Regions from separate parts of the Arsenophonus apicola genome, predicted to be linked through region 1. Evidence: predicted binding sites of a transcription regulator. Region 1 holds the regulator's gene; each other region holds the start of a gene.
What was found. Region 1 encodes PhoB, which activates phosphate uptake and scavenging genes when phosphate is short. Its sites were predicted from a motif close to CTGTCATAAAACTGNCNNAT; they were not measured.
Positions count from the first base shown of each region.

Region 2: a site for PhoB is predicted at 4,061-4,080, ahead of nudF (ADP-ribose diphosphatase). Genes of this name have one in related genera too.
Region 3: a site for PhoB is predicted at 2,930-2,949, ahead of pstS (phosphate ABC transporter substrate-binding protein PstS). Genes of this name have one in related genera too.

Region 1 covers NZ_CP084222.1:2,696,540-2,701,978, forward strand. Annotated here, with positions in the region: gene brnQ (branched-chain amino acid transport system II carrier protein) at 1-169, opposite strand, end outside; gene phoR (phosphate regulon sensor histidine kinase PhoR) at 545-1,852, opposite strand; gene phoB (phosphate regulon transcriptional regulator PhoB) at 1,878-2,567, opposite strand; gene LDL57_RS12845 (nitroreductase family protein) at 2,844-3,452, shown strand; gene LDL57_RS12850 (porin) at 3,718-4,890, opposite strand.
Region 2 covers NZ_CP084222.1:909,194-914,632, forward strand. Annotated here, with positions in the region: gene yqiA (esterase YqiA) at 42-626, opposite strand; partial or broken gene LDL57_RS03935 (metallophosphoesterase family protein) at 626-964, opposite strand; partial or broken gene LDL57_RS03940 (RNA-guided endonuclease InsQ/TnpB family protein) at 1,079-2,230, opposite strand; gene tnpA (IS200/IS605 family transposase) at 2,289-2,693, shown strand; partial or broken gene cpdA (3',5'-cyclic-AMP phosphodiesterase) at 2,769-3,278, opposite strand; gene nudF (ADP-ribose diphosphatase) at 3,385-4,032, opposite strand; gene tolC (outer membrane channel protein TolC) at 4,266-5,439, shown strand, end outside.
Region 3 covers NZ_CP084222.1:173,862-179,300, reverse strand. Annotated here, with positions in the region: gene pstA (phosphate ABC transporter permease PstA) at 1-728, opposite strand, end outside; gene pstC (phosphate ABC transporter permease PstC) at 730-1,686, opposite strand; gene pstS (phosphate ABC transporter substrate-binding protein PstS) at 1,783-2,820, opposite strand; gene envZ (two-component system sensor histidine kinase EnvZ) at 3,088-4,413, opposite strand; gene ompR (osmolarity response regulator transcription factor OmpR) at 4,410-5,129, opposite strand; gene greB (transcription elongation factor GreB) at 5,273-5,439, opposite strand, start outside.

The sequences.
Region 1 (5,439 bases):
CAGGCAAACCAACACCTGTTAGCAGGAATCCAGCTGCCGCTATCCATACATGCTCACCAGCTTGCAAACCAACCATGGGAGGAAAAATAATATTTCCTGCTCCTACAAATAACGCAAAGGTCATAAACCCTAACGCTAGAATATCTCTCGATGTTAAACGATATGCCATAATTGTTGTTAATTTGTTGTTATTTATCATCCAGCTTAAGTAGAACTAAAACCTAAACCACTTTTTATTTATTGACTGTGATCTCCGCTAATTTTAATCAGTAAAAAATATATTTAATTAATCTGATAAATTTGATAAAAACAGAAAAATACGCCAATAACAGACTACAAGTAAAACTTTTATAATGATAAAAGGCAATAGTAAATCGAAAAAGCAGAATAAAAATCTGAAATAAATTTTTTATTTAGTGATTGGTTTTAGTGTTTACTCAATATACGTTATATGATTTGCACAAAATTTAACCAACACTAACATTTACTCATGCAAATGTATTATTTTGCTAAACTTATTTAACTAAAATACAGCCAATGAAATTTAATTTTGTCCATTTTTTGTTATCACAACTAAACTAGACGGTAAAATAAAACTAAATACCGACCCCTTACCTAATTGACTTTCAATATTTAATTGGGAATGATGATGAATTAATGCATGTTTAACAATAGCCAATCCTAATCCACTGCCGCCGCCCATTCGGCGAGAACGCGATTTATCTGCTCGATAAAAACGTTCCGTTAAACGTGGCAAATGCGTGGAAGCAATTCCCGGACCATTATCGCGAATAGAAAAAAGTGCTCCCTGTTTAACATGTTGCCAACAAATGTGAATAGATGTTCCAACCGGTGTATGGTTAATCGCATTATAAATAAGATTTGAAATAGCACTTCTTAATTGCTCTTCATTACCATAAACTTGCAATTCTTTATCTACATCAAAAATAATTTTATGCTTTGCCAAGCTTAAATTTATTACATCCTGTTTTATTATATTTAGCATTGCCGGAATATTGATCTGTTCATTCAAATTAATATGCGCTGCTATTTCAATGCGGGAAAGCTGGAGTATTTGTTTAATTAAACTATCCATGCGTGCCACTTGTTCACGCATTGAGCATAAGGCTTTTTTATTAGCCGGATAGCTATCGTTTTGCTCATCCATGATTTCCAGGTAACCTTGCAAAACGGTCAACGGTGTGCGTAACTCATGATTAGCATTAGCAAAAAATTCGCCGCGTAATTTTTCCAATTTCTCCTTTTCCGTTATGTCTCTTGCAACCATTAGTAATTGGTCATCAACATAAGACATAATTTGAAATTCAACTATTGCACCGTTATTTAACGCTATCGTAAATGGCACGGAATAGTCGGCCAAAATAAAATAGCGGTTGAAATCAGGATAACGAAGTAAATTGAAAATAGATTGCCCACTATCTTCTGGCCAACGAAAACCTAATAAATATTCAGCTAAACGATTACACCAAACAATATTACCTTCTGCGGTCATGATGATTACGGCATCAGGTAAAGATTCTGCACCACTACGAAATCGCCTAATAATCTGTACCAATTCATGCCGGCGTTTACGATTACGTTGTTGTAACTGATAAATACCATAAAAAATCGGCTCCCAAACACCTTTCCCGGTGGGTGGCAGTAAACGACGTTCAAGCCAAAGCCAATCGGATAATTTCAGTAAATGATAACTATGCCAGCATAAAGCCGCTAATAGTGAAATCACGAGCAACCAAGATAAATGACCAATAAAAAGTGATAATCCACATGCCGGTAAGCAGAATAAAACCAGAACAACCACTAAGTTTTTCCACGACAAACGTTCAAGCACGTCGACTTTTCCTTATAACCAGCAATCAATAACGGACAGAGAAACGATAGCCTGTACCTCGAACAGTTTGGATCATTTTTTCATGACCAGCCACAGCCAGTGCTTTACGTAAACGACGAATATGCACATCTACTGTACGATCCTCAATATAAACATTCACACCCCATACATAATTTAATAATTGCTCACGATTATAAACTCGTTCTGGATGGGTCATAAAAAAATACAATAATTTATATTCTGTCGGTCCCAGTTCTATCGACATTGTATCGCTCATTACCCTATGAGAAGCAGGATCTAATTTCAATCCGTTCATTTCGATAACATTGTCGCTAGCCAAAGCTGAAACACGACGTAAAATTGCGTTTACCCTAGCAATCAGCTCTTTAGGTGAAAAAGGTTTAGTAAGATAATCATCTGCACCTATTTCTAAACCACGTACCCGATCTGCTTCTTCTCCCCTAGCGGTTAACATCATAATGGGAATATTTCGCGTCAGTTGATCACGTTTTATATGGGCAATAAGCTGGATGCCCGAACCACCTGGGATCATCCAATCCAGCAAAATAAGTGCAGGATAAGGCTCTATAAGCTGCGCGATTGCTGAATCATAATCATCTGCCTCAACTGTTTGAAATCCATTCTGTTCTAATATAAAGCAAATCATCTCACGGATCGCAGTTTCATCTTCGACGACCAGAATACGTCTTACCATGATTGATCCTATCATTATTTCATTATCAAATTAATTGGCACTATTATTTCATATTTATAACCATTTAATGAATTATTGTCGCCAATTTTATTAAGTTGCAAATTTTTAAACTTAAGATGAGATCTGGTATGTAATTCACAAAATTAATTAATAACTGAATTTTTGAACTATATAGTTAAATTTTTTATCTATGATTTTTTGTCAGTCCGATTATAGTTATCAATAACCTAGCTGCGCACAATCAATTTATGACCTTATTAATATAAGGAGAATATAATGCCAAACAAATTTATAGAAATGATGAAAGAAAGAAGAACCATTTACAATATAGATAACTCATTACCTATTTCTCAAGCAAGACTTATTAAATTGGTTAAAGAAGCCGTTAAAGAAGCACCTTCTTCATTTAATTCCCAAACATCGCGGGTGGTTATTTTATTAGGCGATGAACATAAAAAACTGTGGCACAATATTACCAAAGAAACGCTAAAAGAAATTGTTGCTAAAGAGATATTTACTACCACAGAGAAAAAAATCGATAGTTTTGCTGCCGGCGCAGGTACGGTATTATTTTTTGAAGAACAAAATATTATCAAAGAATTACAGCAAAAATTCCCACTTTATGCCGATAACTTCCCTGTTTGGTCAGAACAGAGTAGCGGAATGGCACAATATGCGGTTTGGGCGAGTCTAGCACAAGAAAAAGTGGGCGCATCACTGCAACACTACAATCCACTCATTGATGAAAAAGTGCATGCCAGTTGGAAGATCCCAAACTCGTGGAAATTACGTGCTCAGTTAGTCTTTGGTGCAATTAAACAACCGGCTAATGAAAAAACCTATATTGACGATAACATTCGCTTCAAAGTATTTGGTGAAAATTAACACAACTTGCAGCAGAATTTATTTTGTCCAATCGTTACTAACTATTAGCAAGTCGGCATTAGTATAGCAAAACACTATGCGTTTTTAGTGACTTTCTTATACCATTAAGATAACAATTGATAAGATATGGTTTGCCAAATATAGTGATTTTGCCATTGAATCTAATATAAAAAATAACAGCCATTCTGGCTGTTATTATAATTTTTACCTTTATATAATAGACTAAATCGCTATCATTCATTAGGGTGAATTTTCATGAAATTGGTTAGAAAAAGAAACGCAAACCTGTCTCAACCAAAAACCAATTATCTTTCTCATAAGCTTGATTTTTACTATGAAGGTGGTTATACGCCATTTCCATATATAAAAGTAATTGCTTATTTTTCATTACTGCAAAGTCTTTATCTACACCTAACGTATAAGTCTGCTTTGGATAGTCAAAGGTTTTTTTATCGCCTGATCTTAGTCCGTAACCGGCATATAAGCCTGTATCTGATTCTGGCCAGTGCCATTTTGCGCCAATACTGTAGAGATGAGCTGACCAATCCCCTGTCACCGATGTTGGCGTCAGTGTTTTCCTGGCGACTACTACATTCGTTGATTGTAACCGACCATAATCAATTCCAATTGAAGCGGTCTTATCAGGAAAAATATATTTGACCCCCAATGCGAACATTTTGTCTTGCGGTTTTTTTCCTGTTTGGTTTTTTTCACCCACCGCTTCAGCCCAACCAGTAGCCAGTTCGAAACCTAAAGCGTTCTGATAAAAAAGACCCAATGAGTAAGCATGAAGAATATCACTGTAATCACGCTCACCACTGCCTTCCGAGGGTCTAGAATAACTGCCTGCAAACTTTACGCCTTTAAATGAAGGTGTTTCTAAATAGATAGTATGGGGCAAACGTAGGGTAAAAATATCCCGTCCAGTACCACGATAAATGGTATTGCCATTTTCTTGCTTTACATAGCCAGAAGATATACCGGTATTTCGACTCAGTACATCAGCAAAATAGAGCACACCAGTATTGTTATAACCTAAATTAGATTTAGCAACTGAATCAATAGGAACATAAGTACGGCCAAATTGTACTTTCCCATATTCTGCATGAGAAATACCAACATAGCCAACCCGATTATAGAGTTCAAATTGGCTGTTAGGATTATTACTATTCGACTTTTGCGTATCTAAACCTAATTCAATATTGCCAAATACTTTAACCTCATGAGGCAGCTTATGCTCGGCAAATAAACCAATACGACTACCATCATCGCCAATCATGGCTCTATTTTTTTCCGTATCCCAGCTATTTAATAATCTAATTTGCCCATAAATATCAAAACGCGTATATTGATCATCATAAATACTTGTTGCCTGTGAAATCTCTGCTAAAGATAAAGTAGCAATAAATGTTATGATGGGTTTTAATTTTCTTGCCATAAAAATACCCATTAATTTATGCTGAACAAAATAATTGAAAAATGCCAATTTCAAATAATAAAATAATTTTCTTTGCTTTTAGTATTTAAAAAATCATAATAAAATAATAAAATGAAAATATTTTATAAAATGAATTAAAAATAATTTATTAAAATAACCCTACCCTCATAAATAAAAAACAAGCTTATAAAATCAGTAAGTTTACAATAAATCACCTTTAAGCATACAGCAAAAATATTATTTTTATGGCAAAAATAATCTCATTTTTATATTCTATTTCTGGCAATAGATCCCTCTAAAAATTTATTAAATAATTTAATCAAAAAAATAAGACATTATTTACCCTCTTTTTTAATCGATTATAAAAACCAGTATCAAGCAATAAAAATTTCATTAAAAATAATTAATGACAGAATATTAGCCTATATTTTAAAAATGTAATTTACCATTTAATTAAATAATTATTAAAGATAAAAATAACCTATGCGGATGGATAAAATCGATTAAAACTGACTTAATCAATAAAAATAGCGATTGAAAACTAGGGTC
Region 2 (5,439 bases), 1.5 Mb from region 1:
TGATAATAACAGTGATTCAGCTATTTTGAATAATTTTTTACTTATTTTGTCTTTGCCAAAGCTAAAAAACGCATAATTTGTGGAAAATAGTAGTCAAATCCAACAAAAGCATGGTTACCTCCTGACTCAATTGTTTGCTTACACTCCATAAGATAGGTAACAGCTTGACGATAGTCCAATATTTCATCACCAGTTTGTTGTAATAACCAAATCAGATCAGGTGCCGTTAATGTCTTAATTTGTATCTCTTGCAGTTCATTTAAATGATGGGGTTGCAAAATGTAGCATTCCTTTGTGTAAGGATTGACTTGCTCACCTAAATACTGTTGAAACAAATCAAAGGGGCGTACTGCTGGATTGACAATAACTGCGGGTAAACTAAATTTTTGCGATAACCAAATAGCAAAATAACCACCCAAGGAAGAACCTATCACGCCAATCGGCTCTCCCGCATGGGCCGTTACGAGATTCTGTAGTAACTCAATCGTTTCTGCCGGATAACAAGGAAGCTGGGGTATCAGCATATTAACTTCTGGGTGTTGCCCGCTTAACCAAGTTTTTAAGCTATTTGCCTTCTGTGATAGAGGGGAACTATTAAAACCATGAATATAAATTAATGTTGACATTAATAACCGCCTGAATCGAAATCTGGACGGTATTTATCACTAGCCAATCTGAAAACTTGGGTATCCAACACATTTTCACCGTCATCATTGATAGAAAGATCAAGATAACGCCATCCCGGTGCCAGAATATCTAATGTAAAATTAGTACAATGAGGTTTAAATTGGATACAAGTTGATGGTGTTGCCATCATGCGGATCCCTTGCCAATATTCATCTATTTCTTGATGAATATGCCCACATAAAATTGCTTTAATTTGCGGATATTGCTTTAAATAGTCAGCCACAATATGAGAATTACGCAAGCAATGTTGATCAAGCCAGGTACAACCTGTTGACATCCTCCCCACCTTCACACTTCGTGACTCAGGAGGGGATTCCTGTTAGTCGGAGACTATCTGATCGCTCAGAAGCCTGGTTCCTGCTGCTGACGGCATTACTGCACCGTTCACTTCACAGGCTAACACGGCATGTCCTGCCGCTAAAATGTTACGAGCTCCGTTGATATCTGCGTTCTCTGTATACCCGCACTCAAGGCACTCGAATCTACTTTGTGATTGACGATTTTCTTTCGCTGTATGACCACAACATGCACACCGTTGACTTGTATATGCCGGAGGCACAGCTAATACCTGACCACCGCGCCATAGCTGCTTGTACTCAAGCTGACGGCGCATTTCATACCAACCCTGATCCAGTATCGAACGGTTAAGTCCTGATTTTGCCCTGACATTCCGTCCGTGCTGCTCTTGTGTACCTTTTGCCGATTTCGACATGTTACTGACCTTTAAGTCCTCAATGACGATCATCGCGTGGTTTTTGCTGATTTCACTGGTGACTTTGTGAAGGTAGTCTTTGCGGATATTGGTTATATGCGAGTGGAGACGTTGGATTTTTCGCTTCTGTTTTTCCAGTTATTGCTGAATTTAACTTTACAGCTTAACTGACGCTGGAATTTCGCCAGCTTTTTTTGGTTGGTTTTAAAACTGTTTACAGGTTCAAACACTGTGCCGTCTGACAGCGTGGCGAGTCTGGTTACACCTGCATCCAAACCAATCATTGTTGCTGACGAATGAGGCTGAATGTCCATTTCCAGTTCGACCTGAAACGATATATACCAGTGTCCCGCATGTTGGCTAACGGTTGCGTTTTTAATCTTACCGTACAGCTTTTGCGACTGCCGGAACTTTACCCATACCAAACCTGACGGTAATCTCACTCTGCCATTATCGAGCTGACAATATTTATCAAAATTAACAAAACGAACTGAATCACGCCCGTCATTTTTCCTTTTAAATACAGGAGCTTTTGCTGCCAGTTTTTTATCAAAGCAGCGTTTCCATGCCCCGTGCAGATCTTTGAGTTTCTGCTGAAGATTATCCGTGTAGGCTTCTTGCAAAAGGAATGTTCCGGCTTTTTTTCCATTCTGTGAGCATCCGATTTAGTTCAAACGCTGACGGTAGTTTACCGCCGGATTCAATAATGCGTTGCGTCTCTGCTAGCCCGTAATTCCAGATAAAACGAGCGCATCCGCACAACTGCCGCAAACGTTGCGACTGTTTTTCGGTTGGTTCGAGTCTGAATTTGTAGGCTTTTAGAATTAGCATTATTACTCAGTGTGTAGTAAATTATCTCACTATCTTACCGTATATCCGGTTAATTTCAATGCAAAAATATAAAATCAACCGTTCAAGACATGCAGCGTTTCTTTTACATGTTCACCTTGTCTTTGTGACTAAGTACCGAAAGAAAGTACTCAGTGGCTTGCACTACAAAGCATTTCATCAGTATGCAGGTGAAGTGTGTCGCGACTTTGGGGCTGATTTAAAGGAAAGTAACGGAGAGTCCGATCACGTTCATATGCTGATCGAGTACCCGCCCACAGTGCAGTTGTCAGTACTAGTAAACTCGCTGAAAGCGGTAACGTCTCGTCGTCTGCGTAATGAGTTTCTAGACTTGCGTGGGGCTTACGGCAAGCCAGTGTTGTGGTCTCGATCATACTTTGCAGGTTCGTGCGGGGGAGCACCGCTGGAAGTTGTTAAGCAATACATTCAAAATCAGCGTGGCTGATCATTCTTCGGGCTTTTCAAGCCCGACCAAATTCCCCTCCCACCTTATGTCGGTGGGAGTACCCTTTGGAGGTTAAGATGGTAAAGGATGATGATGTAACATCAGTAAATGACTACGCTCATTGTAGGCATCAAAACAGCTTTTCATCCATAACAATTGTTGATTGGACAATTTCCCATGTACCGCACCCTGAATTTGGCTGTCCAACATAAGGATTTGCCTATTATCATTAATTAGCACCTGTTTAGAGGGTAAAATTCCTGCTTTCGCTAAAGTAGCTACCATTGCCGGTTGATAATCATGATTGCCTGGCAACCAAACACAAGGAGCAGCCAACCGTTTGATCCCTTCTGCAAAATGCTGATAGGCTTGGGCGGATTGATCTTGAGCCAAATCACCGGTAGCGACAACCAGATCAACATTTTCATTGCGCGCTAAAATTGCATCAATCACTGCATGAAAACTAGCAAAAGTATTGACGCCAAGTAGAGTATCATCAACATTAGCAAAAAGGTGAGTATCAGTAATTTGTAAGATCCTCACTAAATTTTTTTGCTTTGTTGTTAATTTAAACAGACTATCCAAGCAATTTCCTTAGTTTCTACCTACTTTATACGTTATTTTAACATTAATACTTTATCAATAACTGTTGGCTGATACACACTTCTTTTTTATATCTATGAATAAGTAGTTATTTTAAGTTATTCAACCAATTGTTTTTCAATCTAAGATGATTTAATTGTAACCACTGTATTGCGATTACAGTAGCCGCATTATCAATTACCCCTAATTCCACCCATTGATAAGCTTGTTCGCGACTAACAACATGGACACGAATATCTTCATTTTCGCTGTTCAATCCATGTATGGTGCCGGGTTTGATTGCTAATGCATCAATTTCACCGATATGTACATAAATACGCTCAGTGGTGCCGCCTGGGCTAGTAAGATAACTTAGTGCATAGTGACAACGCAAAATGGTAATACCCGCTTCTTCTTTAGCTTCACGACGAACTAGCTGTTCTAAGTTTTCATTTTGTTCTACCATGCCAGCAATAGTTTCTAATAGCCACGGTGTTTTGCTAGTTTCAATCGCCGGGAGCCGTACTTGTTCAACTAACACGACCTTATCAAGACAAGGATCATAAGGTAAAATAACGCCCGCATTGCCCCGTTCTAAAACTTCACGTCGAATTTCCTTGCTCCAACCCCCGTTAAACAACTTATGTCGAAAACGGTATTCTACAAAACGAAAAAAACCACTATAAAGATCGAACTTAGCCGTAATTTCCACATCATTTTGGCTAAACTTGAAGGGTAAATTTTTTTTATCACTCATAAAAACTCTCTGAATTTATATGCATTAACTGACAAAAAAGTGAGACTTATATAACGTTTTTTAAGGAAATTAACTTATAAATAATGTAACATCGACCAGATTTAACATGCTAGATGGCACAAACAGCTACCATGGAATAATGACATATTCTGCTAAAATTAGCGGTATTAATGTTTTTCTGAGATAACTAAAGCAAAAAATTGCATAATAAATTGCATAATCAAGGAATAAGAATGAAAAAATTTATCTCTCTTTTTATCACCATTAGCCTAATGGGACTAAGTGCCACAGGGCAAGCTGAAAATTTATTGCAAGTCTATCAGAAAGCAAAAGAAAGTAATCCAGATTTACGTAAATCACTAGCAGAACGCGACCAAGCATTTGAAAAAATTAATGAAGCTCGAAGCCCTTTACTGCCGCAATTAGGTTTAGGTGCAAATTTCACCTATAACAGCGGTTATCGTGATAACCGAGACACAGAAAACAACCAACTTGGCGCCAATATTAAACTCACCCAAACCATCTTTGATATGTCAAAATGGCAACAGTTAGACATACAAGAAAAAACCGCCGGTATTGCTGATGTTACTTATCAAACTAATCAACAAAAATTAATTCTTGATACTGCCACAGCTTATTTTGACGTGTTACGCGCGATTGACTTATTAGACTATATTGAAGCCCAGAAAAAAGCCGTTTATCGCCAGTTAGATCAAACAACCCAACGTTTTAACGTAGGATTAGTGGCTATTACTGATGTACAAAACGCCCGTGCTAATTATGACAGCGTATTGGCGCAGGAAGTATCGAGCCGTAATCAATTAGAAAATGCGTTGGAAAAATTACGCCAAGTTAGCGGCATCTATTACAGCCAATTAGCCGTTTTAAATATTGATCACTTCCGCACGCAAACACCTGCTCGAGTAGAAAAACTATTAAAAGATGCTGAAACGCGCAACTTAAGTTTACTCAGCGCGCGTTTGTCACAAGATTTGGCGCGAGAAAATATTCGCTATGAACAGTCAGGACATTTACCTACCCTTGGATTAGAAGCATCAACGGGCGTTAACAACACTCATTATCACGGTAGTGCTAATCATCTATGGAACCGAAATGATACTAGCTATACTGGCCAAAATAGCGTCGGACTAACGTTAAGTGTGCCGTTATATACCGGTGGCAAAACTAACTCACGCGTTGAACAAGCACAGTATGGTTATATTAGTGCCAGCGAACAGCTCGAAAGTACTTATCGCAATGTTATTCAAATAGTACGCTCTTCCTACAATAATGTTATATCTTCTATTAGTAGCATCAAGGCTTACCAACAATTAGTCATTTCAGCACAAAGTTCGTTAGATGCGATGGAAGCAGGCTATCAAGTCGGCACGCGAACAATCGTGGACG
Region 3 (5,439 bases), 780 kb from region 1:
TCGCTGAGGTCGGTACTCCAGAATTGATTAGAAAGTGAAGTAAACAATAAAGGCGCTGTTTCACCGGCAATTCTCGCAATGGCAAGTAATACTCCGGTAATAATTCCTGAGACAGACGCTTTTAAGGTAATGGATAAAATCATTTTCCATTTTGGTGCGCCTAAAGCATAAGCCGCCTCACGCAAATTATCTGGCACAAGTTTTAGCATATTTTCCGTGGTTCGAATAACAATTGGGATCTGTAACAATGCCAGAGCAATAACACCAGCCCAACCAGAAAAATGCTGCATTCTGGTAACAACAATCATATAAACGAATAATCCAACCACAATTGATGGCGCAGAAAGCAAAATATCATTAATGAAACGAATAATTTCCGCCAGCCAAGAACGACGCCCATATTCGGCTAAATAAATACCAGCCATAATGCCAAGTGGTGTGCCTAGCACCGTTGCCCATAAAATCAACAAACCACTACCTACAATAGCATTGGCTAATCCCCCACCGGTAGAATTTGGCGGCGGCGTCATTTCAGTAAATAAATTCCAGGACATGCCTTCTACTCCTTTGGTTAAAGTTGTAAATAAGATCCAAATTAACCAAAACAGACCAAATGCCATTGTGATCATCGAGAGCAATAGTGCAATCCGATTTTTTTGTCTTCGCCATGCCTGACGGCGTTGACGTTGTTTAATATCGATAGTTTTTGTTGTATCTGTCGTCAACATGTTAGCGCCCTTCATTTTTGGCCAAACGCATAATCATCAATTTAGAAAATGCAAGCACGATAAAGGTGATAACAAATAAAATTAAGCCTAACTCCATTAATGCAGCAGTATGTAATCCACTTTCAGCTTCAGCAAACTCATTTGCCAACGTGGAAGTAATGCTATTTCCTGGCATAAAAAGTGAAAAACTATCTAACTGATAAGTATTACCAATAATGAAAGTGACTGCCATCGTTTCCCCTAAAGCTCGTCCTAACCCTAACATTACACCACCTATTACGCCATTACGCGTATAAGGCAATACGATATGCCAGATAACTTCCCAAGTCGTACAGCCAATACCATAAGCGGATTCTTTCATCATAACTGGCGTCTGCTCGAAAACATCTCGCATTACTGAAGCAATATAAGGAATAATCATAATTGCCAGGATCACGCCGGCAGCTAAGATACCGATACCTAAAGCCGGGCCTGAAAATAATTCACCTATAATTGGTATTCCGGCCAAAACGTTAGCAACAGGCTCTTGAAAATAAGTGGCAAATAGCGGCGCAAAAACAAACAATCCCCACATGCCATAAACAATACTTGGGATGGCCGCCAATAGTTCAATCGCAATTCCTAGCGGTCGCTTTAACCAATTTGGTGATAATTCTGTTAAGAATAGCGCAATGCCAAAACTGACCGGTACCGCAATGATCAAGGCAATTAATGACGTTACTACCGTGCCATAAATGGTCACTAATGCCCCAAATTCCTGAGCAGGGACATCCCAAACCTTTGACCAAAGAAAAGAAAAACCAAATTTTTCAATACTCGGCCACGATGCAATAATCAAAGAAATAATAATTCCACTTAGCATTAATAGTGTAATTAATGCAGCTAACTTAACGAGAGCACCAAAAATAAGATCACCTTTTTTCCCCGGCGCTTTATATGTCGTTAATTTCTCAGCCATTATTTTTTCTCATTTTAATCCCCTTATATAATAAGGGGATAATCATTCATTTATATTAGAGCGCGATTTTTACTTTCTGCTGATGTCACACTCAATTCAGTATATAGGATTACCATTAGCATCCTTTATATTACTTTTCCATGCTGCCCGAATATGTGCCACAACTTCATTCGGCAATGTCGCATAATCCAAAGCCTTAGCCTGATCAGCTCCTTTGTCATATGCCCAATCAAAGAATGCTAATATGGCTTTTCCCTTCTTAATATTTTTCTGTTTTTTATGTAATAAGATAAAAGTTGCGGAAGTAATTGGCCATACATTTTTTCCCGCTTGATTGGTAAGATCTTGCGCAAACGTTTTAGTCCAATCAGCCTTTTTAGCAGCGGCGCTAAAACTATTTGCAGTTGGTGCAACCGCTTCTCCATCGGCAGAAATTAATTTGGTATACGCTAATTTATTCTGTTTAGCATAGGCATATTCTACATAACCGATTGCGCCAGGTAGACGTTGAACAAAGGCAGCAACCCCTTCATTACCTTTTCCAGCAATGCCAGTTGGCCACCTTACGGTAGAACCTGTACCTATCTTATTTTTCCAATCAGCATTCACTTTGGCAAGATAACTAGTAAAAACAAAAGTCGTTCCTGAGCCATCAGCACGTCTAACCACGGTAATATTTTGTGCTGGTAATTTTAAGCCCTGATTTAATTCAATAATTTTCGGGTCATTCCATTTTTTAATGACACCTAGATAAATGTTAGCCAATGTTTTGCCATCTAATATCAATTGTCCAGATTCAATACCGGCAATATTGACCGTTGGAACAACGCCGCCAATCACAGTTGGAAATTGAATAAGATCGGCTTGATGAAGTTTTTCATCATTTAAAGGCGCATCAGAGGCACCAAAATCAACTGTTTTAGCTATAATCTGTTTTATCCCACCGGATGAACCAATCCCCTGGTAGTTAATCTGATCACCCGTTTGTTTTTGGTAGCTATCCGCCCATTTTGCATAAACCGGTGCAGGAAATGTGGCGCCAGCTCCAGTTAGGCTAGTTGCCGCATAAGCTGACATTGTTGTCAAAGAAATTATGGTTATGACATTAACGATGATAGAACGTATCAATTTCATAATCCCTCCTATTTGGGATGAAAGAGAAACAAGTTACTCTGTTAATTGTAGCGAGTTAAAAAAATACGAGGAGAAAATAGATTAGTTAGATGACAGAAAGATGTATTATTTATGATAGTTTTATGACTGTTAAATTAATAACCAATTTATTTAAAAATATAGCCTTATAAATAGATATAATAAATTTTTAAAATCAAAGAATTATATGATTTCATAAAATATGATAAAATTTTCAGTTAAATTACGGCTAAATAAAAATTTAAATTTTTATTTTTCCATTAATGGTAAAGTTGCCCGTATAGATAATCCTCCTCGTTTACTTTTATCTATAATAATTTCACCATCATGAGCATCAATAATTCGGCGAATAATTGCTAATCCTAATCCTGTACCGCCATTACTTCTTGCTCTTTCGCCTTGCACAAAAGGTTGAAAAAGATGTTGAATACTCTCTTTTTTAATTCCTGCACCATCATCCTCAACCTGAAACCAGGCATGATCTTTTATTACACCACTACTGACTTTTACCCAACCATTGCCATAGCGAAAAGCGTTAACCAGCATATTGGTTACTGCTCGTTTAATAGCAATTACATTAGCATTAATAATAATTGGTGTTGAACTAATTTGTGTCTCAATATTAGGCAGAAAACTACTCTCAGCATTAACAGCTTCAAGTAGGACTTTGTTCAAGTCACAAAACTCCATATTCATTTCCCGACCTGTACGTATATAGTCCATGAATTGCTCAATAATAGCATCACACTCTTCAATATCTTTGTTAATTGATTCTGCGAGATATTGATCCTTTTCATTCATCATTTCTGTCGCTAACCGAATCCGTGTTAACGGCGTTCTCAAGTCATGGCTCACCCCTGCCATTAATATCGTTCTATCATTTTCCAGCATTTTTATCCCAGATGACATACGATTAAAAGCGCGGATGACATAACGTATTTCTAATGAACCTTCTTCCTTGATTGCAGGAACCATGACACCTTTTCCCATTTGCTTAGCATAATTTTCTAACACAAATAATGGCCTACTTTGATAGCGTATATAAAGCCATGTAATAGCAAAAATGGTTAAAAAAATAGCCAGGGTATAACGAAATACAACGGCGAACTGATTCTGTCCTATTTCAGTTAAAGGCAATCGTATCCATACATTTGGGGCAAGATAAGAATTTAACCATAAAAAAGGATGCTCTTTGGCGATTTCAAGACGAACATCCGCCTTGCCACCCATATATTCCGCCATCTGTTGGCTTAATTCCTCGTAATGTCTCGCCCAACGTAAGCCTTTCTCCATAGCAAGTGACTTGGTATAAAAATTAATACCCAACTCCTTATAGATTTTCTTCTTAAATGATGGAGGCATCAAAATTGCATTTCCATCTTGTAATTCGATTTTCTCTGTTAATAACGTATGCACTTCATAGGCTAAGACTTTATTGAGCTGCTGAAGACTTGGCATCACAACAAAATTAAGCACAACCAAATAGCTGGTGACTAAACTAGCAAACAGTAAAGTAACAATAACAAATAATGAACGAGAAAACGTGTTACGTCTGGAAAAACGCAATCGTTTCATGCTTTACTACCATCCGGCACAAATACATAACCCAATCCCCAAACCGTTTGAATATAACGTGGGTGAGTAGGATCATCCTCAATCATTCGACGTAGACGTGAAATCTGCACATCTATCGAACGCTCCATGGCACTATATTCACGCCCACGAGCAAGACTCATCAGTTTGTCACGAGACAGAGGCTCACGTGGATAAGAGACCAATACTTTTAAAACAGCAAACTCACCACTAGTTAATGGCATAGACTCATCATCTTGAAACATTTCCCTTGTTCCTAGATTTAATTTGAATTTACCAAACCGAATTACCGCCTCATCCTGGGCCGGTGCACCCGGCAGCTCATTTGCCTGACGTCGTAAAACGGCACGAATACGAGCCAATAATTCTCTAGGATTAAATGGCTTTGGTATATAATCATCCGCCCCAATTTCTAATCCAACAATCCTATCTACCTCTTCACCTTTTGCTGTTACCATAATAATAGGAATAGGATTATTTTGACTTCTTAAACGACGGCAAATGGATAAGCCATCTTCTCCAGGTAACATCAAATCTAGTACAATCAAATGAATAGATTCACGAGTCAAAATACGATCCATTTGCTCCGCATTAGCAGTACTACGTACCTGAAAACCTTGTTCAGTTAAATAACGCTCCAGTAAAGAGCGCAAACGCATATCATCATCCACAACAAGAATTTTATAATTTTCTTGCATTTTTTTGACTCCATAAATATTTTTAAGATCCCTATACATAGTGCCTTAATAACAAATAAGGCCATATAATAATATAACTAATTTCTATTAGTCTTTTTCAGATTAATATTTACATTTAATTGATCTTTTTAATTTTATATCATTTACAACTCAATCCCTTGATAATTAATTTCCAGTATCCAGTAAGTAATAATACCATTTGGCGTATTCACCGTAACTTCATCATCAATTTGTTTACCTAATAATTCCCTTGCCACAGGTGAATTAATAGAAATCCATTTTTTAATCGGATTAAATTCATCAGGTCCAA